Regions from separate parts of the Telluria sp. B2 genome, predicted to be linked through region 2. Evidence: riboswitches for the same ligand, from Rfam matches in the RefSeq annotation. Region 2 holds a riboswitch; the other holds the start of a gene.
What was found. Region 2 has a riboswitch for thiamine pyrophosphate ahead of thiC (phosphomethylpyrimidine synthase ThiC). Riboswitches for the same ligand answer to the same signal wherever they lie in the genome.
Positions count from the first base shown of each region.

Region 1: another riboswitch for thiamine pyrophosphate. It lies ahead of ACSUZJ_RS09175 (TonB-dependent siderophore receptor); the one in region 2 lies ahead of thiC (phosphomethylpyrimidine synthase ThiC).

Region 1 covers NZ_CP196525.1:2,036,940-2,051,815, reverse strand. The annotation lists gene dkgB (2,5-didehydrogluconate reductase DkgB) at 1-214, shown strand, start outside; gene ACSUZJ_RS09185 (glutathione S-transferase) at 221-919, opposite strand; gene ACSUZJ_RS09180 (DUF535 family protein) at 1,182-2,141, shown strand; TPP riboswitch at 2,487-2,585, shown strand; gene ACSUZJ_RS09175 (TonB-dependent siderophore receptor) at 2,675-4,807, shown strand; gene ACSUZJ_RS09170 (AAA family ATPase) at 4,925-5,443, opposite strand; gene pnuC (nicotinamide riboside transporter PnuC) at 5,455-6,048, opposite strand; gene ACSUZJ_RS09160 (efflux RND transporter periplasmic adaptor subunit) at 6,311-7,558, shown strand; gene ACSUZJ_RS09155 (ABC transporter ATP-binding protein) at 7,581-8,243, shown strand; gene ACSUZJ_RS09150 (ABC transporter permease) at 8,253-9,500, shown strand; gene ACSUZJ_RS09145 (ABC transporter permease) at 9,500-10,699, shown strand; gene ACSUZJ_RS09140 (sigma-54-dependent transcriptional regulator) at 10,744-12,135, shown strand; gene ACSUZJ_RS09135 (sensor histidine kinase) at 12,132-13,523, shown strand; gene ACSUZJ_RS09130 (IS481 family transposase) at 13,606-14,739, opposite strand.
Region 2 covers NZ_CP196525.1:4,817,682-4,832,557, forward strand. The annotation lists gene ACSUZJ_RS21290 (thiazole synthase) at 1-693, opposite strand, end outside; gene thiS (sulfur carrier protein ThiS) at 865-1,068, opposite strand; gene thiC (phosphomethylpyrimidine synthase ThiC) at 1,071-2,984, opposite strand; TPP riboswitch at 3,054-3,160, opposite strand; gene ACSUZJ_RS21305 (hypothetical protein) at 3,210-3,506, opposite strand; gene ACSUZJ_RS21310 (hypothetical protein) at 3,630-5,756, opposite strand; gene ACSUZJ_RS21315 (valine--tRNA ligase) at 6,116-8,914, shown strand; gene ACSUZJ_RS21320 (DUF2147 domain-containing protein) at 9,079-9,528, shown strand; gene ACSUZJ_RS21325 (SMR family transporter) at 9,588-9,929, shown strand; gene ACSUZJ_RS21330 (DUF3592 domain-containing protein) at 9,919-10,269, opposite strand; gene ACSUZJ_RS21335 (efflux RND transporter permease subunit) at 10,650-11,072, shown strand; gene ACSUZJ_RS21340 (hypothetical protein) at 11,080-11,286, opposite strand; gene ACSUZJ_RS21345 (MgtC/SapB family protein) at 11,394-11,861, opposite strand; gene ACSUZJ_RS21350 (response regulator transcription factor) at 12,073-12,678, opposite strand; gene ACSUZJ_RS21355 (sensor histidine kinase) at 12,675-13,793, opposite strand; gene ACSUZJ_RS21360 (CIA30 family protein) at 13,835-14,876, opposite strand, start outside.

The DNA.
Region 1 (14,876 bases), 2.7 Mb from region 2:
CGAGCGCCTGGCGGCGACGCCGGCCCAGGTGACGCTGGCCTGGCTGCTGGACAAGGGCTATGCCGTGATCCCGTCCTCGACCCGGCGCGCCAACCTCGCGAGCAACCTGGCATCAGGCCGCATCACGCTGGACGCGACGCACATCGCGGCCATCGACGCGCTCGAGCGCGGCGAACGCCTGGTCAGCCCCGACTTTGCGCCGCAGTGGGACTGAGTCCTCTTACGCATCGAGCTCCGGATAGCGCCGGAAGATCCCTTCCTCGTTGAACGGAATGCGCCTGCCTGAAGCGAGGTAGGCAGCGATCCGCGGCCGGACGGCCACGCGTTGCCTCAGCGCGTCGAGTTGGGGATGGCGTTTCAGCTCCCGTCCGGTTGCCTTGGGAAAGGCGTAGTCCAGGCCTTCGAGCACCTGGAACAGCGACAGGTCGGCGTAGGTCAGCTGCGGCCCCAGAAGGTAGTCCTGCTGCCCCAGCACGCGCGCGAAGTAGCCGAGGAACTTGGGGATGCGCTGCGCCGTGAATTCCCGGGCGCGGCGCAGCGCCTCGGCTTTCTGGTCTTCGTAGTAGAGCGAAGCGCCGACCGGATGGTGGGTCTCGTGGGCTTCGCCGACCAGGTCGGCAATCGTCAGCTGCAGCTGGTGGGTCCAGATCCGGCCCGCCGGGTCGCTTGGCGCCAGGCCGTGGCGCTCGCCGAGGAACATCAGGATCGCGGCCGTCTGGCCGATGGTCATGCCGTCGACCCGCAGGAAAGGCGGCGCGAAAGCGGGCCGCGCGTCTTCCTTCAGCGCCGCCATCAGCTTCTCCATGCCTTTCAGTCCGCGCGCCACGTCGACATAGTCGACGCCCGCCTCCTCCAGCGCCAGCCGGACGAATTCGCCGCGGCCCTGGATGCCGGGCCAATAGTACAGTTCGCAAGCCATGGTGTCCTCCGCCGTGATGAACCGGCAGTATCGGACAAAAATCGGCGGGACCGCGCGCCGCTCGTGTTATTCTGGCAAGAAACGAACCGAAGCGTTCGGCAAGAATATGCACACCTGGAGGAGCCATATCGTGGTCGCGAACCGTCGTCTTAGCGCCGAGAAAATTGCTTCAGAGAATCTGTTTCCGTTGAGCAATATCACCGCCAGCGCCGGGCAGGTAGGACACCATAGCGTAAACCATTGCCTTCAACGGAGCGCCACCATGATTTTCGCTCACCTGACCAAACACTGGCTGGCCCGCCGCGGCCATCTGCCCCTCTCTTCGCGCATGATGTCGGTCCTGCGCAGTGCCCGCGTGCTGCTGTTCTGGCGCGACCACGCCGCGCTGTGCCAGCTCGACGTCGTGCGCAATTATGTCGCCGCCAATGCGAGCGACGACGTATTCCACCACTTGAGCCACCGCGATTACCTGGTCAAGGGCCTGAGCAGCCGCCAGCGCGTGCAATGCGTGCTGTCGCACTACCGTTTCGAGGAAACCAGCTTCGACGCCGCCTACAAGCAGGCGGTGTACGCCAGCGGCGGCTTGACCCTGTGGCAGCACGAGGCCAACGGCAGCCATTTCCTGATCCGCCTGGAGATGGCCTCGCGCATGAACGCCGAAGGCGACCTCACCATCGCCCTGGTCGCCGACGGCAAGGTGCTGCACCGGCTGTCCTTCTCCTGGATCGACGGCGCGCTTGCCGGCCTGCCGGCCGGGCTGGTGCCCTTCATCGCGCGCAACCAGGGGCGCTGGACCGATTCCGGCCCGGCCTTCGAGGCTTTCGAGAACGCCTTCCCAAACAACTCGCCCAGCTTCTTCTGCTTTGCGGCGATGCAGGGCGTGGCCCAGGCGGTCGGCGTGGAGCAGGTGGTGGCCGTGAAATGCACCGCCCACATCGCCTACGATCCGCTCGAGGTCAAGCACTTCGCGAATGCCTACGACGGCTTCTGGAAGATCCTCGGCGGGACCGAGATGGCCGGCGATACCTGGCTGATTCCCCTGCCCTTCTACCTGAAACCGCTGGCCGACATGCCATCCAAGCACCGCAAGCGCGCGGCCCAGCGCCGCGAGTACTGGCGCGCGATCGGCGATTCGGCGCGCGCCACGCTGCAGCGCCACCTGCTGCATGCGCGGGCGCACCGGGAGCATGCGGCGCCGCTGCGCGAAGCGGCGGAAGTTTGAGGTTTTCGTAGGGTGGGCTCGTCATTGAGGCCACTGGACTCAATGCCCCCACGCGGTCGTGCCCATGAAAGCCGCAACGCAACCAGAACGCCCTCCACGCAAGTGTTGACATCCAACCCTCGCCGCGTTTGATCACCCCTTGAGACCGCGTGGACACAGGTGTCCACCCTACAACACTCAAGCATCCCGACTCAGCTCATGGCACCGTCTGCTCAACCGGCGAGACCGCGTGGGCTCAAGAGCCCACCCTAAGACACCCCGGATGCTCGACGGTATCGGGTCAAGCGCCGGCAACCCCGTCAATTGACAGAACCACCACATCCTCAAAAACCCGTGGTACACTCGCGCCTTCGCTAGGGGTCCTGGAATTCGCGTTCCGGGTGAGAGATACCCTTCGTACCTGATCTGGATAATGCCAGCGAAGGAAAGCGCAACGCAGTTCCTACCCTTGTTTGCCCTTCCCCCACGTTGGCTCCGGCTTTTTTCAAAGCAGTGCGCCATCGACAACGTGGCGTGCGAAAACGAGCAAACCAATGAAACCTGTCTTCAAGCATTCCCTCCTCGCCTGCGCCATCGCACAGGCGTTCAGCGCTTCCGCATCGGCACAGACCGTGCAGACCGAGCAGCCGATCGCATCGGTCGTCGTCACCGGCAGCAAGTGGACGGTCAGCGACCGCGCCAGCGTCGGCGGCTTCGCCGAGATGTCGATCATGGACACCCCGGCCTCGATCAGCGCCTTCGGCCGCGAGCAGATGCAGAACCTGGCTATCCGCAGCGCCACCGACGCGCTGGCCTACGACGCCTCGGTCGGCGACGCCTACAACGCGGTCGGCTACGCCGAGCAGTTCTCGGTGCGCGGCTTCATGCTGAACAATAACTCGGGCTACCGCAAGGACGGCATCGCCATTCCCGCGGATACGCAAATCCCGCTGGAGAACAAGGAACGCCTGGAACTGCTGAAGGGCGTGGCCGGCATGCAGGCGGGCCTGGCGGCGCCGGGCGGCATCCTGAACTTTGTTACCAAGCGCCCGACCGACACCCCGTTGCGTTCGGTGACCGTGGAAGCGCGCGAGCGCGGCACGCTGTACGGCGCCGTCGACCTGGGCGGCCGCTTCGAGGACAAGCGCTTCGGCTACCGCGTGAATGCCGCCGCCGAACGCCTGCGCTCCTACGTGGAAGGCGCGGACGGCAAGCGCCAGTTCGTGTCCGGCGCCTTCGACTGGCAGATCAGCCCCGACGCGCTGTTGCAGCTCGATGCCGATTTCCAGCACAAGGAACAGATCACCGCCCCCGGCTACCAGCTCATTCGCGGCGTCGAACTGCCGCGCGGCGTCTCGGCCAAGACCCTGCTCAACGCCCAGCCCTGGACCAAACCGGTCGACACCGACAGCGCCAATTTCGGCCTGCGTTTCGACTACCGCCTGAACGCCGACTGGCGCGCCACGGTCACCGCCAACAAGCACTGGTTCAAGCGCGACGACTACACGGCCTTCCCTTACGGCTGCAGCAACGAGGGCGAAGGTTTCTACCCGGGCTACTGCTCGAACGGCGACTACGACGTGTACGACTACCAGAGCGTGGGCGAGCGCAAGACCCCGTTCGGCGTCCAGGCCCAGGTCCAGGGCCGCTTCGCGCTAGGGGGCCTGCGCCACGTGTTCACCGCCGGCCTCGGCTACGCCGAGCGCCACAACAGCTACGGCGACTACGTCTACGACTACGCCGGCTACAGCAACATCTACAACAACCTGGTCGTCGACCCGGCGCCGGGCAACCCGACCACCGGCCCGGTCTCGGAACGCTTCACCGAGCGCGAGCGTTCGCTCTTCGTGCAGGACATCGTGACCCTGACGCCGGACCTGACCCTGCACGCGGGCTTGCGCTACACGAAGATAGCCAGCACCCAGACGCCTGAACTCGAACTGGGGCCGACCTCGAGCAAGGACGATTACCTGCTGCCGAGCGTTTCGCTGGTCTACAGTGTGACGCCGAGCTGGAACGTGTACGGCACCGTCGCCCACGGCCTGCAGTCGGGCGGCGTCGCCGAAATGGAAACGACCAACCAGAACCAGGACCTGGGCCCGAACCGCTCGAAGCAGTTCGAACTCGGCACCAAGGGCCGCTTCGGCGACGTGGCGGTCACTGCGGCGCTGTTCCAGATCAGCACCGGCCTGGAATACGTGAACGAAGCGAACACCTTTGTCCGCAATGGCGACCAGAAGCACCGCGGCTTCGAGCTGGCGGCCCAGCGCACCAGCGGCGCCCTGACCTACGGCGCCACCCTGATGGCGCTGCGCGCGAAGCAGGAAGGCACGGGCGACGCGCGCTACGACGGCAAGCGCGTCACCAACGTGCCAGAACTGAAGACCACGCTGTGGGCCGACTACGCGGTGCCCGCGGTGCCGGGCCTGAAAGTCAGCGGCCAGTGGCAGTACGCCGGCAAGAAATCCTTCGATCCGGAGAACACGGTCTACGTGCCGGGCTACCACGTGTTCGGCCTGGGCGCGGCCTACGGCATGAAGATGGGGAGCACGAACGTGACCCTGCGTGCACGCGTCGACAACCTGTTCGACAAGTTCTACTGGCGCGACGTCACCCAGCAACTGGGCGGCTACCTGCTGCCGGGCGCGCCGCGCACCTTCCGCGTGTCCGCGCAGTTCGACTTCTAGTTCGACTTCTGACTTAGAGCGCCTAACAAGACCGTCAGGGCAAGGCGCAGCGCCGAAGACAGTACGAGAGTACGGCGAGGCGCTGCAACGCAGCCATGGCGATTTTGTTAGGCGCTCTTAGAGCGCTTCCAGCGCTCGCTCCACCTGCCGCAGCCGCTGCGGCAGGTCCCCTTCTATCAGCACGAAGGGAATGCCCCTCTCGTTCAGCTCGGCCAGCACCATCCGGTGCACCATCTCGCGCACCTCTTCCGATTCGCGCTGCAATCCGTCCGGCGTCCACGGGGTATCGGTCGCGGTGACCAGGGTCAGCGCGTAGTCGTGGCTGCGCGCCAGTTCCGCCAGTTGCGCATCCACCCTGCCCCAGTAGACGCGGCTGTACAAGGCCGTCATCAGCGGCGTGGTGTCGCAGAACAGGTAGCGCTTCGCGCGCGCGGCGGCGGCTTCCTCGCGCTCGCGCTGGGTGCGCGCGATGCCGAACTGGTCGCTTTCAAAAGGCACGCGTCCCATCGTGTCGACGAATTCGCGCAGGTATTCCGGCACCCAGATGGTGCCGTAACGCTGGGCCAGCGCCTCGCACAGGGTCGACTTGCCGCTCGACTCGGCGCCGAGGACGGCGATGCGCAGGACCGTGTCCATCACACGCGCGCTCATCGCGCCACCCGCGCGATGTTGCTCCAGGCGCGCAGCCCGCGCGCCGCCAGCAGCACGAACACGGCGTACAGCACGGCCGTCACATGCAGGTCCTTGAACAGGTAGAGGCCCACGTAGAGCACGTCGACCACGATCCACACGGTCCAGTTCTCGACCTTCTTGCGCGCCAGCAGGAGCTGTCCGACCAGGCTGCCGGCGGTGAGGAAGCCGTCCATGTGCGGCACGTCGGTATTCGTGTAGTTCTTCAGGAACCAGGACAGCAGGAAGAAGGCCGCGCCCCAGCCCGCGATGGCCCAGGCCCAGCCCGCCCTGTCGAGCCGCGTGACCACCAGGCGGGTCTCCCCGGCGCCGCGCAGCCACTGGGTCCAGCCCCAGATCGAGGCCGCGATGAACACCAGCTGCAGGCCGCTGTCGCCGTACAGGCGCGCGTCGAAGAACACCACGGCATAGGTCGCGGACGAGGCGATCGAGAACAGCCAGGCCCAGTGGTTCTGGCGGACGTTGAGCAGCACGGTCGTCACCGCCAGGGCAAACGAGATCAGTTCGAGGGGCGTGGTGCTGAAACCGAGGACGGCGAGTGTTTCGTTCATGCGGGCGATTCGATGGAAGGCGGGGACCGTGCGCGGACGGGACCATGGATGCATTCGGTGCTGCATTGCGCGTGCAGGCTGCGCCGCAGGTCAGCAGGCGATTATGCGAGCTGGCGCCGGAATGCGCAAGCCGAACCGTCCGGATCCGGACACCATTGTTCGCAGCCGGGCAGGTCCATGGCCTTGCACGCCCGCCGTACGGGGCAAAGCGGGCTGGCACGGCCCTTGCAATAAGGAGAACGACAACAATCAAGCACGCATCATGGACCAGGCTCTCGACCCCGCTTTCCTCCTCCGCCGCCGGCGCATCCGCATCCTTGCCGGCGTTCTCCTGTTCGCCGGTTTCGTGGCCGCCTGCTGGGGCGTCAACCGCGTGCTGCGGCCCAGCGTCGACGCCGCCGACATCGTCGTCTCGACGGTGCGCCGCGGCGACGTCGCCAACACCGTCAATGCCGCCGGCGTCGTCATTCCCGTGCACGAGGAAGTCGTAGCCAGCCCGGTCGTCAGCCGCGTGTCCAGGGTGCACGCCAAGCCGGGCCAGCAGGTCAAGGCCGGCGAGCTGCTGCTGGAACTGGACGACCGCGAGATCCGCCTCGCGCTCGACGCCCTGCAGGAGCAGCTGGCGCAGCAGGAAAACCGCATCGCCCTGCTGAAGGTGGAACTGGAACAGAAACACAAGCAGCTCGCCAGCGCCATCGAACTGCTCGAACTCGACCTGCTGTCGGCGCGCGCCCGCCACGAGCGCAACCAGAAGCTGCGCCAGAGCGGCCTGGTGTCGGGCGAAGACCTGCTGGGGGCGGAACTGAACGTGAAGCGCACCGAGATCCAGCTGCGCCAGCAGCGCGAGCAGATCGCCGACAGCCGCCGCGCCACCGCTGGCAGCGTCGATGCGGCCAACCTGCAGAAGGAGATCCTGAAAAAGCAGATCGCCCAGCAGGAACGCCTGCTGGCCCAGGCGAAGGTTACCGCGCCGTTCTCCGGCATGCTGACCTCGCTGGTGCAGGAGGAAGGCGCCAGCGTGGCGGCCGGCCAGCTGCTGGCGCGCGTGTCGGAACTGAACAACTACCGCGTCGAGGCGACCCTCTCGGACTTCCATGCGCGCCTGCTGGCGCCCGGCCAGCATGTTCGCGTCGAGCAGAACGGCGAGCGGCTCGCCGGGCGCGTGCACACCATCCTGCCCGAGATCCAGAACGGCACCGTCAAGCTGCTGATCGACCTGGACCAGCCGCATCACCCTCTGCTGCGCAACAAGATGCGGGTCGACGTCAACATCGTCACCGACCAGAAGAACGGCGCCCTGGTGCTCGACGCCGGCGAAGCCTTCAACGGCAGCGGGAGCCAGCCGGCCTTCGCCGTGCTGGACGGCGTGGCGCGCAAGACCACCCTGCAGCTGGGCAGCAGCGACGGCAAGCTGGTCGAGGTGGTGTCGGGCGCACGCCCGGGCGAGCGCTTCATCGTCTCGAACACCCGCGCCTTCAAGGACCTGGACAGCATCCGCATCAACGACTAACGAATATAACAAAGGGAAAACCATGATCAGACTGAACAAGGTCAGCAAGACCTACCGCACCGACAAGGTGGAAACCCTGGCCGTGAAGGACGTCGACCTGCACGTGAAAAAAGGCGAATTCGTCGCCATGATGGGCCCCAGCGGCTGCGGCAAGAGCACCCTGCTGAACCTCATCGGCCTGCTCGACCGCCCGGGCCAGGGCAGCATCGAGGTCGAGGGCATCCCGATCACGCGCTACCGCGACAGGCAGGTGGCGAAGCTGCGCAACGCCACCTTCGGCTTCATCTTCCAGAGCTTCCACCTGATCCCCGACCTGCGCGTGATCGACAACGTCGAGCTGCCCCTGCTCTACCGCAGCATGGCGGCCGGCGAGCGGCGCCGGCTGGCGAAGGAAGCCCTGGAAAAGGTGGGCCTGGGTGCACGCATGGACCACTTCCCGAACCAGCTCTCGGGCGGCCAGCAGCAGCGCGTGGCGATCGCCCGCGCCATCGTCGGCCAGCCCCAGGTCCTGCTGGCCGACGAGCCGACCGGCAACCTCGACAGCAAGATGGGCGCGGAAGTGATGGACATCCTGCTCAAGCTGAACGAGGAAGGCACGACGGTGGTCATGGTCACCCACGACGAGCAGGAGGCGCGCCGCACCAGCCGCATCGTGCGCGTGTTCGACGGCCAGCTGGTCGCGTAAGGAGAGGCCATGCTCCGCAATTATCTTCTCACCGCATGGAAGGTGTTCATGCGCCGCAAGCTGTTCACGGCGATCAACCTGCTGTGCATCGTGCTCACCCTGGTCGTGCTGATGGTGGTCGCCTCGCTGCTGGAAACCGCCTTCCGTCCGTCCGGCGTCGAGGGCAAGAGCGAGCGCTTCCTGCAGGTGTTCATGATGCGCATGGATAACCCGGAAGCCGGGCGCCGCAGCAATACGCCGCTCGGCTACAAGCTGATCGACAAGTACCTGAAGCCCATGCCCGGCGTCGAGCGCGTCGCCGCCGTGACCCTGCCCAGCGGGGTCTCGGTGTACCAGGGCGAACGCGTGAGCGAAATGCAGATGCGCCGCGCCGACGCCGACTACTGGCAAGTGCTGGACTTCCGCCTGCTGGCGGGGCGCCTGCCGAACGCCGGCGACGATGCTGCGGGACGCATGATCGCGGTGCTCAATGCCACGACCGCGCGCCGCCTGTTCCCGGGCGAGCCAGGCGCGGCGATCGGCCAGCGCATCGACGTCGGCGGCCAGCACTTCGAGGTCGTCGGCGTGGTGGAGGACGCGATGCACCTGAACGCCTTCGCCGACATCTGGGCGCCGATCAGTACCTTCGCTTCGTCCGACTACCGCAACCAGCTGACGGGCATGTTCGTCGCGCTGATCCTGGCCGAGCGCGCGGCCGACCTGCCGCGTATCCGCAGCCAGGTCGAGCAGATCGCGAAAGGCGTGGTGCACGACGACCCGAAGGAATGGACGCGGATCCGCTTCTGGGCCGACAGCAAGCTCGACCTGTTCGCGCGCCTGACGATCGGCAGCGACGAGGTGGCCGACTCCGGCGCCGGCACGCTGCTGGCCGTGATCGCGGTGGGGATGGTGCTCTTCATGCTGCTGCCGGCCCTGAACCTGGTCAACCTGAACACGGGCCGCATCATGGAACGCCGGGCCGAGATCGGCGTGCGCAAGGCCTTCGGCGCCACCAGTACCCAGCTCGCGGTCCAGTTGGTGGTCGAGAACGTGCTGCTGTGCCTGGCCGGCGGCCTGATCGCGCTGGCAGCCACCGCCGGCGTGCTGGCCTGGCTGGAGAGCGTGCAGTTGATCTCCTACCTGAAGGTCGACCTGAACCTGGCCGTCTTCGGCTGGGGCATGCTGATCGCCACCGTCTTCGGCCTCATCTCCGGCGTGCTGCCCGCCTGGAAGATGTCGCGCCTAGACCCCGTCCACGCCCTGAAGGGAGCCGTCTGATGTTCCGCCACCTGTTGAAACTGACCTGGAAGCGCAAGTCCAGGAACCTGATGCTGAGCCTCGAAATCCTGATCGCCTTTGCCATCGTGTTCGCCGTGGCCGCCTTCGCGGTGCGCTACTGGCAGCTGTACCGCATGCCGCTCGGCTTCGAGAGCGCGGACGCCTGGTCGGTGACGATCCAGGCCGGCGACGACGGCAAGGAACGCTTCGGCGCCGGCGTCTACGACAGCTTCCGGCGCGGCCTGCTCGAGCTGCCGGAAGTGAAAGCGGTCGGCTTTGCCAGCTTCGCGCCCTACTCCATGTCCACCATCAGCTCGGACATGCGGCGCGACAGCAAGGCCGGGGACGTGGACACCGAGCTGATCGAGGCCGACGACGGCCTGGCAAATGTGCTCGGCCTGAAACTGAGCGAGGGGCGCTGGTTCTCGGATCTCGACAACGGCGGTGCGGCGCGCGCGGTGGTGATCAACCGCCGCATGGCCGAGGCCATGTTCCCCGGCGAGCGCGCGGTCGGCCAGCAGTTCATCGACGGCGAAGGCGCCAAGCCGGCAGCAAGCTACCGCGTGGTCGGCGTGGTCGAGGAGTTCCGTGCCAAGGGCGAGCTGGACGTGCCCGTGAATTTCGCCTTTACCCGCTTCGAAGCCGGCAAGAACGGCAGCGACGCGCGCACCATCCTGCTGAAGGTGAAACCCGGCACCCAGCGCGACTTCGAAACGCGCCTGAGCCGGCGCCTGAAACTGATCCGCAACGACTGGTCCTACCAGATCGCGCCGCTCTCCACGACGCGCAAGACCATGCTCCACACGCAGGCCACGCCACTGGTCGTGGTCGGCGTGATCGCCGCCTTCATGCTGGTGATGGTGGCCTTCGGCCTGTTCGGCGCCCTGTGGCAGAACACCACCGCCCGCATTCCCGAGATCGGCCTGCGCCGCGCGATCGGCGCCAGCGCCGGCCAGATCTACCGCCAGATCGTGCTCGAACAGTTCATGCTCAGTTCCATCGCCATCGTGCTCGGCCTGGTCCTGCTGGTGCAGCTGCCGCTCACCGGCGTGCTCGGCGAAAGCCTGAACTGGACGGTCTTTGCGGCGGCCTCGGCACTGTCGATGCTGGTCATCTATCTGCTATCCTTGCTGTGCGCCCTGTACCCGGGCTGGCGCGCCAGCCGCCTGAGCCCGACCGAAGCGCTGCACTACGAGTAGCACGAAGCGACAAGAAGAACAGCAAGAAGAGAGACACATCCACGATGGAAGCAACACGCATTCCGCGCGTCCTGGTCGTCGACGACGATGGCGCGGTCCAGGTTTCGCTGGCCCTGCTGCTCAAGCAATCCGGCTTCGACACCGCCTGCTGCAACGGCCCGCAACAAGCACTGGCGCTGCTGGCGGGCGAATCCTTCGACCTGGTCCTGCAGGACATGAACTTCTCGCTGCAGACCAGCGGCGCCGAAGGGCTGGCGCTGCTGGCCGAGATCCGCCAGCGCCACCCCGCCCTGCCGGTGCTCCTGATGACCGCCTGGGGGTCGATTGCGCTGGCGGTCAGCGGCATCAAGGCCGGCGCCGCCAATTTCTTCACCAAGCCCTGGGACAATGCCCAGCTGGTGGAACTGGTGCGCGCCACGCTGGAACTGGCCGGCGCACCAGGCGGCGGCCCGACGCGCAAGTCGCTCGACAGCCAGTTCGACTTCGGCGGCATCGTCGGCGAGCACCCGAAGCTGCTGCGGGTGCTCGCCACGATAGGCCAGGTCGCGCGCACCCGCGCCCCGGTGCTGATCCTCGGCGAGAGCGGCACCGGCAAGGAGCTGGTGGCCGACGCCATCCACCGCAACAGCCCGCGCGCAGACCAGCCCATCGTCAAGATCAACATGGGCGCGATCACGCCGACCCTGTTCGAGAGCGAGATGTTCGGCCACGTGCGCGGCGCCTTCACCGACGCGCGCAGCGATCGCAAGGGCCATGTCGCCAGCGCCGACGGCGGCACCCTGTTCCTCGACGAGATCGGGGAGCTGAACCGCGGCGACCAGGTCAAGCTGCTGCGCGTGCTGCAGGACCAGCGCTACCAGCCGGTCGGCGCCAGCCGCAGCGAGCAGGCCGATATCCGCGTGGTGTCGGCCACCAACCGCGAGCTGGCCGAACTGGTGGCCGCCGGCGAATTCCGCGAAGACCTGTTCTACCGACTGAACCTGATCACGATCCGCCTGCCGCCGCTGCGCGAACGGCGCAGCGACATTCCGCTGCTGGCGCGCCACATCGCCGCCACGGTGGCCGACAGCTACGGCCTGGGTGAGGTCAGCCTGACGGGCGGCGCGCTCGAATGGCTGTCGGCCCAGCCCTGGCCGGGCAACATCCGCCAGCTCAGGCAGACGCTCGAACGCACCCTGCTCCTGGCCGGCAAGGCCCAGCTGACGGGGGCCGACTTCGCCGCCGGCCAGCATGACGAAGGAACGAATGCCCCACGCTTGGGCGTGGACGGCATGACGCTCGAGCAGGTCGAGCGCCACATGATCGAACAGGCGCTGGACCAGCATGGCGGCAACATCACGCGCGTGGCCAGGACGCTGGGCCTGTCGCGCAGCGCCCTGTACCGCCGCCTGGAACGGCACGGCCTGGCCGAACCCGGCAGCGGCGAGGCCGAATGAACCTGCGCCTGCGCCTGGGCGCCTACCTGCTCGTCCTGCACCTGCTGCTGTTCGGCGCCGCGGCCCTGCTCCTGATCGAACGGCCGCTGCTGTTCGTGACCGCCGAGGCGCTGCTGCTGGCCAGCCTGGCGGTCGGCTTCGTCCTGCTGCGCCAGGCCCTGGAACCGCTGGGCTATACGCGCCGCTTCCACGACCTGCTGCAGGACCAGCACTACGCCAACCGCCTGGCCGCCCCACGCTCCGGCGAGCTCGAGGAACTGGTCGCCATGTTCAACACCATGCTGGCCGCCCTGCACCGCGAGCGCCTGGCCGCCGGCGAGCAGCAGGGCTTCCTCGACCGCCTGCTGGAAGCCACGCCGAGCGCGGTGCTGGTCTTCGACTTCGACGGCGCGATCAGCCTGGTCAATGCCAGCGCCCTGGCGCTGCTCGGGATCGAAGATCCCCAGGGCCGGCCGCTGCGTGCCTGGCTCGCGGGCGAGGCGCCGCTGGCACGGGGTCTGGACGAGCGCGCGCGCGAGCGCAGCCTCGACCTGATCGCCCAGCTCGACGCCCTGCCCCAGGGCGACAGCCGCCTGCTGACCGACACCGCCGGGCGCCGCTACCGCGCCCAGCGCGGCCAGTTCTACGACCGCGGCTTCGCGCGCCACTTCCTGATGGTCGAAGAACTGACGATGGAGCTCGAGGATTCCGAGCGCGCCACCTACGCCCGACTGGTGCGGGTGCTGGCCCACGAGGTCAACAACACGGTGGCGGCCACCCGCTCGGTGCTCGATTCCCTGCTGTTCTACCGCGGCCAGCTCGCCGCCCAGGACGGCGCCGACTTCGCCACGGCGATCGAGGCGGTCAAGCGGCGCAACGTCAGCCTGGGCGAATTCATCGACCGCTTCACACGCGTGGTCAAGATGCCGGCGCCGGAGCTGCGCCCGGCGAACATCAGGGACATGGTCGACGACATCTTCTGGCTCAACCGCGAACAGTGCGCCAGCCGCGGCATCCGGCTCGGCTGGCGCCGTTGCGAGGCGGTGCCGGCGGTGGCGATGGATGCGCAGCTGATGGAACAGGCCCTGCTCAACGTGGTCAAGAACGCAATCGAGGCGGTGGCGGCGCGCCAGGCGGCCGGCGCGGCAGGTGGCCATGTCGAGCTGTCGCTGGAAGCCAATGGCGGCGAGGTGGTGCTGGCAGTGCTCGACTCGGCCGACCTGCTTGGCGAGGTGCCGCCGCGCCAGCTGTTCACGCCCTTCTTCAGCACCAAGCAGGGCGGCCAGGGCATCGGCCTGATGTTCGTGCGCGAGGTGTTGATGCGGCACGGGTTCGCCTATTCCCTCGCTTCGACGGGGCAAGGCGAGACGCGGTTCGAGATCCGGTTTCGAGCCACGGCGGCCGCGTAACCCGTAGGGTGGGCGCCCTGTTTAGCACAGGGACATAGGTAACACCTGTCTAGAGACATGGGTAACACTGCGTGGTGCTATTTTAGCTGCTGGTGAGGTCGATCTGTGCAACCTGTTGGTGGCAGAAGATGACGTTGAAGACGCCGTCCTGATCCGTCGCTCTGATTGCCACAGGCTCTTGGTACAAACCTTCACCCACAAAGTAACTGCGGCCCTTGAAATTGATCTGGCCGTGCCGCTGTACGGTACGCACGATGTCGCCGTCGTCATATTCGATCGGCGGCAGGTGGGATGGAAAACTGCGCGCACTGGGCTGGTAGCGGGTGGCGGGAGCTTTTTGTCCCAGTGCCTCGTGGGGACGAATCAGGTTGTATTGGTCGCGCCAGGCATCGAAGGCCTCCTGGCACGCGGCAAGCGAGCCATAACCGTAGCGCTCCAGGAGTTCGCGCTTGAGCGTTCGATGAAACCGCTCGTCCTTGCCCTGCGTTTGCGGATGGTGCGGACTGCTATGGCTGACGCGGATACCCAGGCGTACCAGCCACACCTCGAGCCGCGAGATGGATTTATGCCCGGCTGTTCCCCAAGGCGCACCGTTGTCGCAGGTAATGCGCTGCGGCAGTCCATATTTTTGAAACGTCCTTGTAAGCACAGCCTTTGCCTGCGGGCCGTCTTCGCCCGAGCACGCAGCCAGACACAGCGAAAAGCGGGAGTGATCATCCAGTACTGTCAACGGATGGCAGCGGCCGGCCGCTGCATTGGTCAAGGCAAAATGGCCTTTGAAATCCATCTGCCACAAGCTGTTCGGTTCCTCGTGTTCGAAGCGTCCCTTGGCAGGCTTGGTCTGGCTGACATGAGGCACTAGTTGGCGCCCATGCCGTCTCAAAATGGCAGCAATGGTGTTTGGATGCGGTTTGCCCGCGGTCTCGGGGAGCAGTGCTTTGAGCTTGCGGGCACCCCAGCAGGGATACTTGTCGTGCAGGGCCAGCACTGCCGCCTCCAACTCGGCACCGCATCGCTTGGGCGACGACAGAGGACGGCGTGAGCGCTCTTGCAGCCCTTCTGGGCCGTGCTTCCGATACAAATCGAGCCACTTGTAGCCAGTCTTTCGGCTGACGCCGAAAGACTGGCAAAGCGCTGTCATGTTGCTGTCAGACGCATCCGCCAGCATGGCAAATTCAAGACGAGAGGACATACGGGAACTTTCCTTCCAAGGCATCGCACACTCCACTTGTTAGCTGTGCAATGATCATAAAAGGTGTTACCTATGTCTCTAGACAAGTGTTACCTATGTCTCTGTGCTGAACACGCCCCGTGCCCACGGGTGATAGTTTGCGGCGGGATCATTTGGCACGA
Region 2 (14,876 bases):
CACCGCCAGTTTCATCGCCCGCGCCATGCGCACCGGCTCGCGCGCCGCCGCGATCGCGGTGTTCATCAGCACGCCGTCGCAGCCCAGCTCCATGGCGATGGCCGCATCCGACGCCGTGCCGACGCCGGCGTCGACCAGCACCGGCACCGATGCCTGCTCGATGATCAATGACAGGTTCCAGGGATTCAGGATACCCATGCCCGAGCCGATCAGCGAGGCCAGCGGCATCACGGCGACACAGCCGATCTCCTGCAGGATCCTGGCCTGCACCGGGTCATCGCTGCAGTAGACCATGACGTCGAAGCCGTCGCGCACCAGGGTCTCGGCCGCCTTCAGGGTTTCCGGCATGTGCGGGAACAGGGTTTTTTCGTCGCCCAGCACCTCGAGCTTGACCAGCTTGTGGCCATTCAAGAGCTCGCGCGCCATCTGCAGCGTGTAGACCGCGTCCTTGGCGTTATAGCAGCCGGCCGTATTCGGCAGGATGGTGAAGTTCGACGGCGGCAGCACGTCCAGCAGGCTGGGCGCGTTCGGGTCCTGGCCGATGTTCACGCGGCGGATCGCCACGGTCACGATCTCGGCTTCGGCCGCCAGGGTAGCCTCGCGGGTCTCGATGAGGTCGCGGTACTTGCCGCTGCCGACCAGCAGGCGCGAGCGGTACTGCTTGCCCGCAATGGTGAGGAAGTCTTGGTTCATGATGTTCTCCTTTAGGACCTATCCCGGTAGGGAAGAGGAAGTTGATGACGATGGATGGCAAGCGCGGGCAAGGCGCGAGGAGGCCGCATGGCGAGCCATGCAACGACGAGCAACGCAGCCCCCGCTTGTCAGGCGCGTCAGCAACGACTCGTCCCTGCCGGGGTAGGTCCTCTAGCCGCCACCGATGGCGCGCACGATGTCCACACGGTCCCGCTGCACGAGCAGGCGTTCGTTCCACTGCTGGCGCGGCACCACCTGGCGGTTCACCGCCAGCGCCACTGCCTGCTTGCCGATGCCAAGCTCCTCGACGAGCTCGCCGAGCGAGCCGCCCGGCCGCACCTGATGGGGTTCTCCGTTCAGTTCGATCTCCAGCATGGTCAGACCTCGCGATAGAGCCTGGCGCCGCCGCGCACGAATTCGATCGCCTTTTCCTGCATGCCCTGGGCCAGCGCCTTTTCTTCGCCGACGCCGCTGGCGGCCGCGTACTCGCGCACCTCCTGGGTGATCTTCATCGAGCAGAAGTGCGGGCCGCACATCGAGCAGAAGTGGGCGACCTTGGCCGAATCTTTCGGCAGGGTCTCGTCGTGGAAGCTGCGCGCCTTGTCGGGGTCCAGGCCGAGGTTGAACTGGTCTTCCCAACGGAACTCGAAGCGTGCCTTCGAGAGCGCGTTGTCGCGGATCTGGGCGCCGGGATGGCCCTTGGCCAGGTCGGCCGCGTGGGCGGCGATCTTGTAGGTGATGATGCCGTCCTTGACGTCCTCCTTGTCGGGCAGGCCCAGGTGCTCTTTCGGCGTGACGTAGCACAGCATGGCGGTGCCGTACCAGCCGATGTGGGCGGCGCCGATGCCGGAGGTGATGTGGTCGTAGCCGGGCGCGATGTCGGTGGTGAGCGGGCCCAGGGTGTAGAACGGCGCCTCATGGCACTGTTCCAGTTGCAGGCTCATGTTCTCGCGAATCATGTGCAACGGCACGTGGCCCGGCCCTTCGATCATCACCTGCACGTCGTGCTTCCAGGCGATTTGCGTCAGTTCGCCGAGCGTCTTCAGCTCGGCCAGTTGCGCTTCGTCGTTGGCGTCGTAGATCGAGCCCGGACGCAGGCCGTCGCCCAGGCTGAAGGCGACGTCGTACCGCTTCATGATCGCGCAGATCTCCTCGAAATGCGTGTACAGGAAGGATTCCTTGTGGTGGGCCAGGCACCACTTGGCCATGATCGAGCCGCCGCGCGAGACTATGCCGGTCAGGCGCTTCGCCGTCATCGGCACGAAGGCCAGGCGCACGCCGGCGTGGATGGTGAAGTAGTCGACGCCCTGCTCGGCCTGTTCGATCAGGGTGTCGCGGTAGATCTCCCAGGTCAGGTCCTCGGCCTTGCCGTTGACCTTTTCCAGTGCCTGGTAGATCGGCACGGTGCCGATGGGGACCGGGCTGTTGCGGATGATCCATTCGCGCGTCTCGTGGATGTGCTTGCCGGTGGAAAGGTCCATCACGTTGTCGGCACCCCAGCGGATCGCCCAGGTCATCTTCTCGACCTCTTCGCCGATCGAGGAAGTGACGGCCGAGTTGCCGATGTTGGCGTTAATTTTGACCAGGAAGTTGCGGCCGATGATCATCGGTTCGCTTTCCGGATGGTTGATGTTGGCCGGGATGATGGCGCGTCCGCGCGCCACTTCCTCACGCACGAATTCCGGGGTGATTTCAGGCGGGATGGCCGCGCCGGAGGACTGGCCCGGATGCTGGCGCCCGAGCAGCTCGGCCGTGCGCCTGCCCATAGCCCCGGAGGCTTCCAGGGCGGCCAGGTACTCCTTGCGGCGCAGGTTCTCGCGCAGGGCGATGAACTCCATCTCGGGCGTGATGATGCCGCGCCGCGCGTAGTGCATCTGGGTGACGTTCGCGCCCTCCTTCGCGCGGCGCGGCTTGCGCGTCAGCTCGAAACGCAGCGCGTCCAGGCTGGCGTCCTGCAGGCGCTCCTGACCGTAGCGCGAGCTCGGTCCCGGCAGTTCCTCGGTGTCGCCGCGCTCGTCGATCCAGCCGCGGCGCAGGGCCGGCAGGCCGCGGCGGATGTCGATGCTGGCGGCGGGATCGGTGTAGGGACCGGAGGTATCGTAGACGAAGACCGGCGGGTTGGTCTCGCCGCCGAAGCTGGCCGGCGTGTCGCTCTGGGCGACGGCACGCATCGGCACGCGGATGTCGGGGCGGCTGCCCTCGATATAGACCTTGGTCGAATTCGGGAAGGGTTCGATGGCGGCGCTGTCCACCCGGGCGGTGGCGGCGTCGAACTTCAGCGGGGCATTCATGTGGCTCCTTTGCGTGAGGAGCCAGCAAAGGAGGCGGAGAGTGGTGCAGGCGCGTGCGTGCGCACGACCGCGTTATCTCGGAAGCTTCCCTTCGCTGGCATTATCCAGATCAGGTTCAGAGGGTATTTCTCACCCGCGTGGCGCTTGTCGCACCAGCAGGACCCCTAGCGTTTTGCTGCCAATTCGGCAACGGAAAGGATTATAGCCCATCCTTTCCGGCGTGGGTCACAACATCGGCGGCTCCCCGTCCATCGGCAGCAGTTGCAGCTCGCCGCTCACCAGGCGCACCTCGACGAAGGGAGTCTGGGCCGGCTGGATGTCCTGGACGGCGCGCGGCCCGTTCTCCACCGTCACTTCCAGTTGCACGCTAGCCCCGGCGGTCTTCACCTCCACCGAATCGGCCCGTGAAATCGTCCAGTCCGTGCTGACCCCGGCCTTGTGGAACACCTGCTCGCCGTTGACCCGCACGCTCACCGTATCGTTCTGAAAGCCCTCGCCCAGCCTTACACGTAATGTCATCATCGTCCTCGCATTCTCGGTTTTTGCGACAGGAACCCTGGACAGGCCGCGGGTATCGCAGGCCTGTTCAGACAAGACCGCCGCCAGCACGGCGGCGGTCCAGCCCCGATGCGCCCAGGGATTCACTCAGGCCTTCCGGCTGCCCCGTCCCGGCGTTTTCTTCAGGGTGCGCTTCGCCCCTTCCTCGTCCCCGATCGCGTTCTGGACATAGGCGAGACAGGACAGCACCTCCCCTTGCGACACCGGATCGAGCACCTGGGCGTCGGTCGCCCGCGAGAGCAGCGATATGCTCTCTTCGGTCTTCGGCGGACGCACGGTAACGAGCTTGCCCGCGCCGGCATTCACGGTCTTGAAGGTCCTGCCGGCATTCACGCCTTTCACCATGCGGGCATAGGTCGCCAGCGGATGGGCATCGAAGCGGTCGAGCACCTCGTCGAAGGCCTCGTTGCCCGAGCGCAGGGTCTCATTGTCCGAACCCTGCAGGTAAAGCAGCGCGCCCTGGTCCTCGCCCAGGAACAGTTCGGCCAGTTTATCGTCGTCTTCGCTGACCGGATAGCGCACGCGGATCGTCAGGATGTCCGACAGCACCTGCGACCCGTCGAGCGCGGCATAGGCGGCCCTGACCCGGTATTGCCCCGGCTGGTCGAAGTAGAAGCCGCCCTTGCCGTAGCCGATGTAGGCGCTGTCCTTGATCTCGTCGCCCACGCCGACGACCGTCTGGCGGTCGCCGACCAGGTGGTCGATCAGGGGTTCGTAGGCGCACACCTGCCCGCCCGGCCTGCTGATGACGACCCTGACGAGACCGTAGTTCGGGTGCAGCCAGGTGTGGGCGCGGCGTCCGCGCGTGTCGGTGGTCCTCAGCTTCAGTTCGAGCACGACCGGCTCGCCCAGCGCGAAGCTCTTCTGGTGGGTCGAGATCGACAGCACCAGGCCCGACTCGTCGGAGATCGGGTCGGCCATCACCTCGCGTCCCAGCGAAGCTCCCACGGTGAAATCGTTCCCGCCCATGATGACGTCGTTGCGGAAACCATGGCGCAGGTGGATCAGTTCCTCGTCGTCGAAACGGAAATCGAAACTGCTCCAGTATCCCGCCGCGCCGCCCTTCGGGTAGTACCACGGGTAGTTCATCCAGGACAGCGACTCCGGACGGTTCGGCTTCGACGGCGAGGCATATTCCTTCTGCCAGGAGTGCATCAGGTTGAAGCAGTGCCCGAGTTCATGCACATAGGTGTAGAGCTGGAGCCGCAGCTGTTCGGCCGTGGTCCCGCCTATCCCTGCATGGAACACCGCGCAGCCCTGGCGCTGCTTGCCCTCCTGGTCGAACATGATGCCGTACAGGGTCGGGCCGAGGTCGTGCTGTTGCGCGACCAGTTGCCAGACGCACCATTGCTGCAGGTCGCTCCACAGCGAGAAATGCTTCTGCATCGACGCATGCAGCTCGGCATTGCTCCAGGTGGCATTCGCGCCCGCGGCACTGATGTCGATCACGTTGTTCCCGGCGGTCGGCGCCATGCCGATGCCGGCTTCGGCATACGCGCCCACCACGCTCAGTATGCGCGCGGCGCCGCCGGACGGCAGCGAGCCCGTGTTGTAGCTGGCGAACTGCGGCGTGGTCAGGTCCGACACGCAGTCGGTTTCGATACGCACGTTGCGGAAGTGGTGGGACGCGAACGTGCAATGGTAGGACGCGCCCGGCACATTGGTGATACTGAAGAACTGCAGGGTCGCCGCGGCCTGGGGCTGGAACAGGCTGACCCGCGGTATCGTGACCTGCACCACGGGCGAGCCTGCGGCAAAGGTGAAGCGGCCCAGGCCCTTCACGACGATCTTGTTCGGGCTCACCGTGATGGCCGGGCTGTCCACCACGAAGGAACCGTAGTACGACACGGTCTTGCCGACCGTCTGGAAGAAGTCGCCGCTCACGCGCTTCATGGGCCGGGTGCGGTCGACGTCAACCCGCAGTTCGACCTGGAAGGCGCCCAGCGCGCCCGCGTAGCAGCCGCTCACGGCTTTCTTGATGACGGGGAGCGGCGGAAGCGGAGTCCGCGGGACCGGCGTCGGGATCGGCAGCGGCGGCTGCGGGATGGGCAAGGCTTCCGGCGCGGCCCCGGTCGGCGCCGTGTCGTGCGGCTCACCCATGCCCAGTTCGCCGTTGGTCAGGCTGGATGCCTCTTCGTAGCTCATCTGCCCGTTGTTTTCCACCAAAGTGTCTTCGCTGGCGTTCTCGACGCCAGTCGGATCAAGTTGTGACATGTTCTCCTCCTCGACGCAGCCATCGTTGCGTGCGCGGGGACGCCAGCCAGGCCAGTCCGCCGGTGCGCACGCCTGTGTTTCCTGTTACGCAACAGACTTGCCTCCTTCTCTCGAGACGCATGTCTTGCTTGGACCACCCGGGAGGACTGCCCGATTCGTCGAGGCTGTTGCTTTTAGGCCTGTTCGGAGACGCGCTTGGAGCTAAATCAAAGAAATGGACGGGAAGATGGGGATTGTTGAGGCTGGCCGCCGTGTGGCGAGGCCGCGCCGGGGCGGGTTTCAGCGATGCTGCCGGGATATGCGGGCGATTCAAGGTGCCCTATAATGATTTCTTTCGCAAATCAAAACGCCATCAAATCATGGAATTAGCCAAGTCTTTCGAGCCAGCCGACATTGAACAGTACTGGCGCGCCGAGTGGGAAGGGCGCGGGTATTTCGCCGCCACTCTCGACGCCGACAAACCATCGTTCAGCATCCAGCTGCCGCCGCCGAACGTGACGGGCACGCTGCACATGGGCCACGCGTTCAACCAGACCGTGATGGATGGCCTGACGCGCTACTACCGCATGCGCGGCTACAACACTGCCTGGGTGCCGGGCACCGACCACGCCGGCATCGCTACCCAGATCGTCGTCGAGCGCCAGCTCGACGCCCAGAAGATCTCGCGCCACGACCTCGGCCGCGACGAATTCATCAAGAAGGTCTGGGAGTGGAAGGAAAAGTCGGGCAACACCATCACCGGCCAGATGCGCCGCCTGGGCGCCTCGGCCGACTGGAAGCGCGAATACTTCACCATGGACGAGGCCCGTTCGCAGGTCGTCGCCGAAGTCTTCGTGCGCCTGTACGAACAGGGCCTGATCTACCGCGGCAAGCGCCTGGTCAACTGGGACCCGAAACTGGGCACCGCCGTGTCCGACCTCGAAGTGGTGTCGGAAGAGGAAGACGGCTCGATGTGGTACATCAAGTACCCGCTGGCCGACGGCTCGGGCGAGCTGACCGTCGCCACCACCCGTCCCGAGACCATGCTGGGCGACGTCGCCGTGGCGGTGGACCCGACCGACGAGCGCTACCAGCACCTGCACGGCAAGCTCCTGAAACTGCCGCTGACCGGCCGCGAAGTGCCGATCATCGCCGACAGCTACGTCGACAAGGAATTCGGCACCGGCTGCGTGAAGATCACGCCGGCGCACGACTTCAACGACTACGCCGTCGGCCAGCGCGCAGGCCTGGAGCCGATCAACATCTTCACGCTCGACGCCAGGATCAACGAGAACGCGCCCGAACAGTACCAGGGCCTGGACCGCTTCGCCGCGCGCAAGCAGATCGTCGCCGACCTGGAAGCGCAAGGCTTCCTCGAACAGGTCAAGCCGCACAAGCTGATGGTGCCGCGCGGCGATCGCACCGGCGTCGTCATCGAGCCGATGCTGACCGACCAGTGGTTCGTCGCCATGACCAAGCCGGCGCCGGAAGGCACCTTCAATCCGGGCAAGTCGATCACCGAAGTGGCGCTGGAAAAGGTCGCGAACGGCGAGATCAAGTTCGTGCCCGAGAACTGGACCACCACCTACAACCAGTGGCTGGGCAATATCCAGGACTGGTGCATCTCGCGCCAGCTCTGGTGGGGCCACCGCATCCCGGCCTGGTACGGCGAGAACGGCGAGATCGTCGTCGCCCGCACCGAGGAAGAAGCGCAGGCCAAGGCCGCCGCGCAGGGCGTGACGGGCGCGCTGCGCCGCGACGACGACGTGCTCGACACCTGGTTCTCGTCGGCCCTGGTGCCCTTCTCGACCATGGGCTGGCCGGAAGAAACGCCGGACATGAAGATGTTCCTGCCGTCGTCCGTGCTGGTGACCGGCTTCGACATCATCTTCTTCTGGGTCGCGCGCATGGTCATGATGACCGCGCACTTCACCGGCAAGGTGCCGTTCGAGACCGTCTACGTGCACGGCCTGGTGCGCGATTCGCAGGGCCAGAAGATGTCCAAGTCCAAGGGCAACACCCTGGACCCGATCGACCTGATCGACGGCATCGACGTCGAGACCCTGGTTGCCAAGCGCACCACCGGCCTGATGAACCCGCGCGACGCCGAGAAGATCGCCAAGGCCACCCGCAAGGAATTCCCGAACGGGATCCCGGCCTTCGGCACCGACGCCGTGCGCTTCACGATGGCGAGCTACGCCTCCTTGGGCCGCAACATCAACTTCGACCTCGGCCGCGCCGAAGGCTACCGCAACTTCTGCAACAAGCTGTGGAATGCGACGCGCTTCGTGATGATGAACACCGAAGGCAAGGATTGCGCCGCGCCAAACGAGGCCGACCTGTCGCAGGCCGACCGCTGGATCATCTCGCTGATGAACCGCGCCGAGCTCGAAGTGGCGAAGGGCTTTGCCGACTACCGCTTCGACAACATCGCGTCCGCCATCTACAAGTTCGTCTGGGACGAGTACTGCGACTGGTACCTGGAAGTGGCCAAGGTCACGGTCCAGCAGGGCACGGAAGCGCAGCAGCGCGCCACCCGCCACACCTTGCTGCGCGTGCTGGAAGTGATCCTGCGCCTGGCGCATCCGGTCATCCCGTTCGTGACCGAAGCGCTGTGGCAGGCGATCGCGCCGCTGGCCGGCAAGACGGGTGACAGCATCATGCTGCAGCCTTACCCGGTCGCCAACGAAGCCCTGATCGACGAGGGCGCCGAGGCCTGGATGGCCCAGCTGAAGGACCTGACCAACGCCACCCGCAACCTGCGCGGCGAAATGAAGCTGTCGCCGTCGGTGCGCGTGCCGCTGATCGTCGAGCCGGGTAATGACCAGGACCGTGCCAGCATGGCCGGCTTTGCGCCCTTCATCGCTTCGCTGGGCAAGCTGGCCGAGGTGCAGATCGTCGACGTCCTGCCGGAATCGCCGGCCGCCGTGTCGATCGTCGGCACCACCAAGCTGATGCTGAAGGTCGAGATCGACGTCAAGGCCGAGCGCGAGCGCCTCTCGAAGGAGATTGCACGCGTCGAGGGCGAGATCGCCAAGGCCAGCGGCAAGCTGTCGAGCGAGAGCTTCGTCGCCCGCGCCCCGGCCGCCGTGGTGGCGCAGGAGAAGGAACGCCTGGCGAACTTCACCGCGACGCTCGACAAGATGCGCGAACAGCTGGCGAAGCTGCCAGCGGCCTGAGCGGCAGTCAAGCCTTGAGGACAGCCGGCCGCCGGGCGCAAGCCCGCCGGCCGGCTTTTTTACACGACCGGGCAGCAGCATGTGGCATGCGCAACAAGGAGTTTCCAATTCTCAGGAGTGGTTTGCTACACTCTGCCCTACTGATAACAAACCGGAGACTAACCATGCCCAACCTGACCAAAGCCAGCCTGATTGCCGCGATGCTGTTCACTTCCGCCGCCGCATGGGCGCAGAACGCCTCGCCGGTCGGGCTGTGGAAGACCGTCGACGACGAAACCGGCAAGCCGAAGGCCCTGGTGCGCATCACCGAGGAAAACGGCGCGCTGCAGGGCAAGATCGAGAAGCTGTTCCGCGAGCCGAACGAAGAGCAGAACCCGAAATGCGTGGCCTGCAGCGACTCGCGCAAGAACCAGCCGATCATCGGCATGACCATCGTGTCGGGCCTGAAGAAGGACGGCAACGAATACACCGGCGGCGAGATCCTCGATCCGGCCAAGGGCAAGGTCTACAAGAGCAAGGCCACGCTGCGCGATGGCGGCCAGAAGCTCGAGGTGCGCGGCTACATCGGCGCGCCGATGTTCGGCCGCTCGCAGATCTGGCACCGCGAGCAGTAAGCACCTAGCCTTCCATCCGGAGCGGCCCGCGGGCCGCTTTTTTATTCCCTGGATTTTCCATGACCCTGACCCAGAGCTACCTCTTCCTCGCCCTTGCCATCGTCGTCGAGGTGATCGGCACCACGGCGCTGAAAGCCACCGACAACTTCACCCGCTTGTGGCCGAGCCTGCTCACCATCGCCTGCTACGCCGCCTCCTTCTACCTGCTGACCTTCAGCCTGAAGGTGCTGCCGACGGGGATCGCGTATGCGATCTGGTCGGGGGTGGGGATCGTCCTGATCTCGATCGTCAGCTGGGTCGTCTACAAGCAGAGCCTGGACCTGCCGGCCCTGCTCGGCCTGGGGCTGATCATCGCGGGGGTGCTGGTGATTAACCTGTTCTCGAAGAGCGTCAGCCACTGAATGCCGCCTGCTGGCGGCGCAAGGCAGCCGCATCCCTCAAGGCCTTGATACCGCTGGCGAAGAGCACCAGCGCCAGGCCGTTAAAAAAATAATCGCTGAAGTCCAGGTCTTCCAGGTAAACGAGGGAACGCCCGGGATCGGCCGGATCGTAGCGGACCCTGAGTGCCGCCCCAGGCTGCAAGCGTTCGCGCCGCGCATCGATCACGCTTTTGTCCTGATCGCAACCGGCGTTGCTCATGAAGGACGAGGCCAGCTTGCGCGACGAAAATGCCTCGCCATCGATGACGTAACGGTAACGCAACCGGATGCACCAGTCGCCGGACCGGCTCCGCTTGTACATATCGGCATCCAGAACCTGGGCCTGCGTGACTGGCTACGACCTCGACACGCACTTGTCGACCGACCTCTTGAAGGCGAAGAACCCGAGCGGGATGGCAAGCAGCAGGAAGAACCACCCGATCAGCTTTGTCATGTGAGGATCCGGCGGCGGGGAACGGACTGGCATCTCTTCTCTTTCGGCGTGTTGACCTTGCACGGTTTGCCAGGAGGCCCGGTTCCGGCCATGGCAGACCTGTGTCGACGTCCAATATACAGAAAGTTAACGTTCTAACAACCATCGAATCTGTCAGGTATCCAGGAAGGCCGTCTCCTTGTGCATGGCGCCAAGCCGTGGCAGGATCGAAATCGACAAGCCGAAACTCAACAAAGGTCGAATAAACCATGTCGCAAAGCGCCAGATTCCTGATGGCTGCCTCGCTGCTGCCGCTTGCGTGTGCGCCGCAAGCGCAGGCGCAGGCGGCGCCGGTCGTGATCGCCGTCGAATACCGTGTGGCGAGCCAGTCGCCGGAACATATCGAGGAGAGCCTGGTGACGCCGCTGGAACGCCGGCTGCTGCGCCTTCCGGGCATGGCTTCCCTGGAGTCGGGCGTCACGCACGGCCGCGCGCGGCTGGAGGTCGCTTTTGATGGCAACGACGGCGAACAGGCGCTCGCCGCGGTCAAGGCCGAGGTCGACCGCTTCGATGCGGCCAGCGGACTGGAACCGGCGGCCGTGGTCGAAGTCGGCCGTGCGCAGCTCGCGTCCGGCTTCCTGATGCCCGGCACTCCCGGCTCGCCTCCTCCAGCCAGGGTTGGCGAGGGCTGACGGATACCTAGCGCGAGGTACGGCGCCGGTCCGTCTTGCGATGCTGTCCGGGAGAGCGCAGCAGGCGCATCGCCACCGTCTTCGGGACACCGACGAGTTGCATGAATTCGAAGGCCGGGTAGACCCCGTCCGTACGCCAGAGCCGTAATGCCTCGTCGACATGGGCCGCCATGGTCGAGTTGGCTCGTGGATCTGCGTTTTTGCTTCCTGACATCGATTCGCCTCTACACCGCGTTTTGCAAGGCGAACCATCCTACCAAACGAGGCCATTGGCAGCGCCCGTTTGCCTGAGAACATCAACGCCGGGCTTGCCCGAGGACCTCAGCCCTTCTGGGCGCGCAGGATCGACAGGACCACCAGACCGAACAGTGCACTGAGCACGGCGGTGGCTTCCCGCCCCATGCCGGCCGCGATGCCGACGGCCGAGGTCAGCCAGACGCTGGCGGCCGTGGTCAGGCCCTTGATGTCGTTCTTGTCGGTCTGCTTTAGGATGGCGCCGGCGCCGAGGAAGCCGATGCCGGCGGTAACGCCCTGCAGGACGCGCGACAGGTCTTCGATCTTCATGCCCGCCTGCAGCGGAATCAGCACGAACAATGCCGAGCCGAGCGAGACCAGCATGTGGGTGCGCAGCCCGGCGGAGGCGCCGACCGACTCGCGCTCGTACCCGAGCACGGCGCCGAGGGCCAGGGCCACCAGCAGGCGCACGACAATGCGCGTGATGTCGTCCGGATTGCCCAGATCGGAAAATTCCTGTTGTATCGTCAGCCAGCTCTGTTCCCACCACGCCATCTCGTCCTCCAGAATCACTCCTCCGAATAATGCCATCTAAGCAAGATGCACGGCGCATCGCTCAGCGGTTCGCAGGAAAGGAGGGACGCGTCCTGGAGCGCCTGACAAAGCCCCTGGGGCAAGGGATGCGGCCACCCGGCGCATTGTCGAAGACAGTACAAGCGTACGGCGAGACAATGCAACGCCGCCATGGGGGCTTTGTCAGGCGCTCCTACAGCCAGCCGGCGTCGCGGGCCAGGCGATAGGCCTCGACCCGGTTGCCGGCGCCCAGCTTGCTGATCGCTTCGGACAGGTAGTTGCGCACCGTGCCTTCCGACAGGTGGATGCGGCGCGCGATGTCGGCGCTGCTGGCGCCCTCGCCCGCCAGGCGCAGCACCTGCCGCTCGCGCTCGGTCAGCGGGTCCTCCAAGCCGCCCCAGCTTGCCAGGGCCAGCTCCGGCGCGATCGCGCGCCCGCCGCCGTGCACCGTGCGGATCGCCGCCGCCAGCGCCTCGGCCGGCGCATCCTTCAATAGGAAGCCGCGCACCCCGGCGGCCAGGGCGCGCCGCAGGTAACCGCTGCGTCCGAAGGTGGTGACGATCATCACCCTGCCTGGTGCGCCGCGCGCGGCCAGTTGCGCCGCCAGTTCCAGCCCGGTCATGCGCGGCATCTCGATATCGGTGAGCACGATGTCGGGCGCATGCTGTTCGCACAGGGCCAGCGCCTCGACGCCGTCGGCGGCGGTAGCGACCACCTCGATGTCCGGCTCCAGCCCCAGCAGCGCCGCCAGTGCGCCGCGCACCAGGCCCTGGTCTTCGGCCAGCAGGATGCGGATCATGCCCCCGCTCCCGCCGGCACGCGCAGTTCCAGCGCCAGCCCGGCGCCGACCTGCAGGGCCAGCCTGCCGCCCAGCGCCGCGGCCCTTTCACGCATGCCGGCGAGGCCGTTCCCCTGGCGCAGGTCGCTGTCGCCGCGCAGGCGCGTGCCGTCGTCCGCCACGCGCAGCACCGCGTTGTTCCCTTCCAGCGCCAGCGACAGCGTGCAGCGGCGCGCACCCGCGTGCCGCACCACATTCGTGACGGCCTCGCGCAGGGCCAGGGCCACCACGTGTTCGGCGGCCGGCGCCAGGGCGATCCGTTCGACCTGCTCGCACAGTTCGACCTCGGCTGCGGCCAGGCTGGCGCGGGCGCTGGCCAGGGCATGCGCCAGGCCGCTTTCGCGGTAGCCGCTGACGGCGGTGCGCACTTCGGCCAGCGCCTGGCGCGCCGCCGCTTCGATGTCGGCGATCTCGCGCCGGCAGGCGGCCCTGCAGCTGTCCGTATCGCGATCGGCGAGCTTGCCGGCCAGTTCGGCCTTCAGCGCAATCAGCGACAGGGAGTGGCCGAGCAGGTCGTGCAGGTCGCGCGAGATGCGTTCGCGTTCGGCGATGGTGGCCATGTGCTCGACTTCTTCCTGCTTGCGCATCAGTTCCTGGCGCGAGCGGCGCAGGCGCGCATCCATGATCGCGCCCAGGCCCACCGGCAGGCAGATGGTGAGAATCGGCATCAGGAACAGGAAGCGCATCCGGGTCCCTTCGACCAGCAGGGAGGCCAGTACGCCGAGCAGGATCACAATGATCATCGCCGGCATGGCACGCCGCAGGTTCGTGAAGCGGGCGGCCATGGCGCAGGCGAAGACGAAGAAGGTGGCGGCGCCGATGTTCCAGCGCGCCCACGCGGCGCCGAGCAGGCAACCCGCCAGCATGCAGGCGCCTACCCACCAGCCGCGCGCCCAGAAGCTGGCGCAGTACAGCGGGATGAAGGCCACGATGGTCAGCGCCAGCAGCGCCGCCTCGACGGCGCTCGGGGGCACGTAGGCGTACTTCCAGAACAGGTAGCCCAGGCTGAGCAGCCAGAAATAAGGCATCCTGCCCTGCTCCGGCGGGAGCCACGGTCCCGCCCACAGTCTCGTCATCCCTTGCCTGATCATGTTCATCGCTCTTGGGTCGATAGTGGTTATTGTGTCAGCAGGCGCACGTCGACGATCTCGAAGCGATAGTCGCCCGGCTGCGGACCGGCGTTGAATCCTAACATGGTCACCGCCGCCGGATCGATGCCCTTCAGCTCGCTGAAGGGGACCGTCACCTCGCGCCATTCCGGCCCCGCAGTGAACGGTTTCGCTCCCGGTATCTGCACGCCCTGCGACATCGCGATCATCTGATAAGTCCGGCCATCGCCGCGCACCTTGAAGCGCACGGCTTTGACGGCGCTCAAATCCACCGACTGCATGGGCTGGGCGCCCGGCATGAAGGCCACGCCGGCCCAGGCGAAGGGCAAGCCTGGCGCCACTCTGGCGTCGACCGCGAGCGGTATTTGACCGTCCGCCAGCGCCGCGCCCGTCGCCAGGCTGACGGTTGATTTGCCGCCGACGAAACTGTCGGTCGACGGCCCCCATCCCATGCCGAAGGGACTGGCCAGGTGCTTGTCGCTGAACCGGCTGATGCGGCCATCCGGCGGCAGCGCCAGCGCCAGCGCCAGCGCCTTCCCGCCTTCCTGCGCCGCTTTCGCTACCCGCTGGCGCTGGCCCTCGCGCAGGCCATTCGCGCTCTCGCCATCCTTCCAGACCTCGACGATGCGGCGTGTAGCCAGGATGTCCGCCGCCGGATTGCCTTCCACCAGCAGCAGGTCGGCCTTGTAGCCCTGCTCGATGCGGCCGCGCCGGCCCAGCCTGAAGGCGCGTGCCGGCTCGCTGGTGGCTGCCGCCAGCGCCTGCACCGGGGTCAGGCCCGCTTCGACCAGGGCCTTCAGCTCGCGGTGCATGCTCGCGCCATGTTGCGTGCCGGGGTTGCCGGCGTCGGTTCCCGCCAGCACCGGCACCCCGGCCTTGACCATCGCCGCGGTCACAAGCTTCGGCGCCGCCAGCATCGCCGCGCGCTCCTTGTTGCCGTAGCGCGCCTTGAGCGGGGCCTGGGCATCCTTGTCGAGCAGGCCGGCCAGGCCCGGATCGGCGAGCAGGTCGTCGCCGCGCCAGCCCGCCATGCTCTCCAGTACCGTGAAG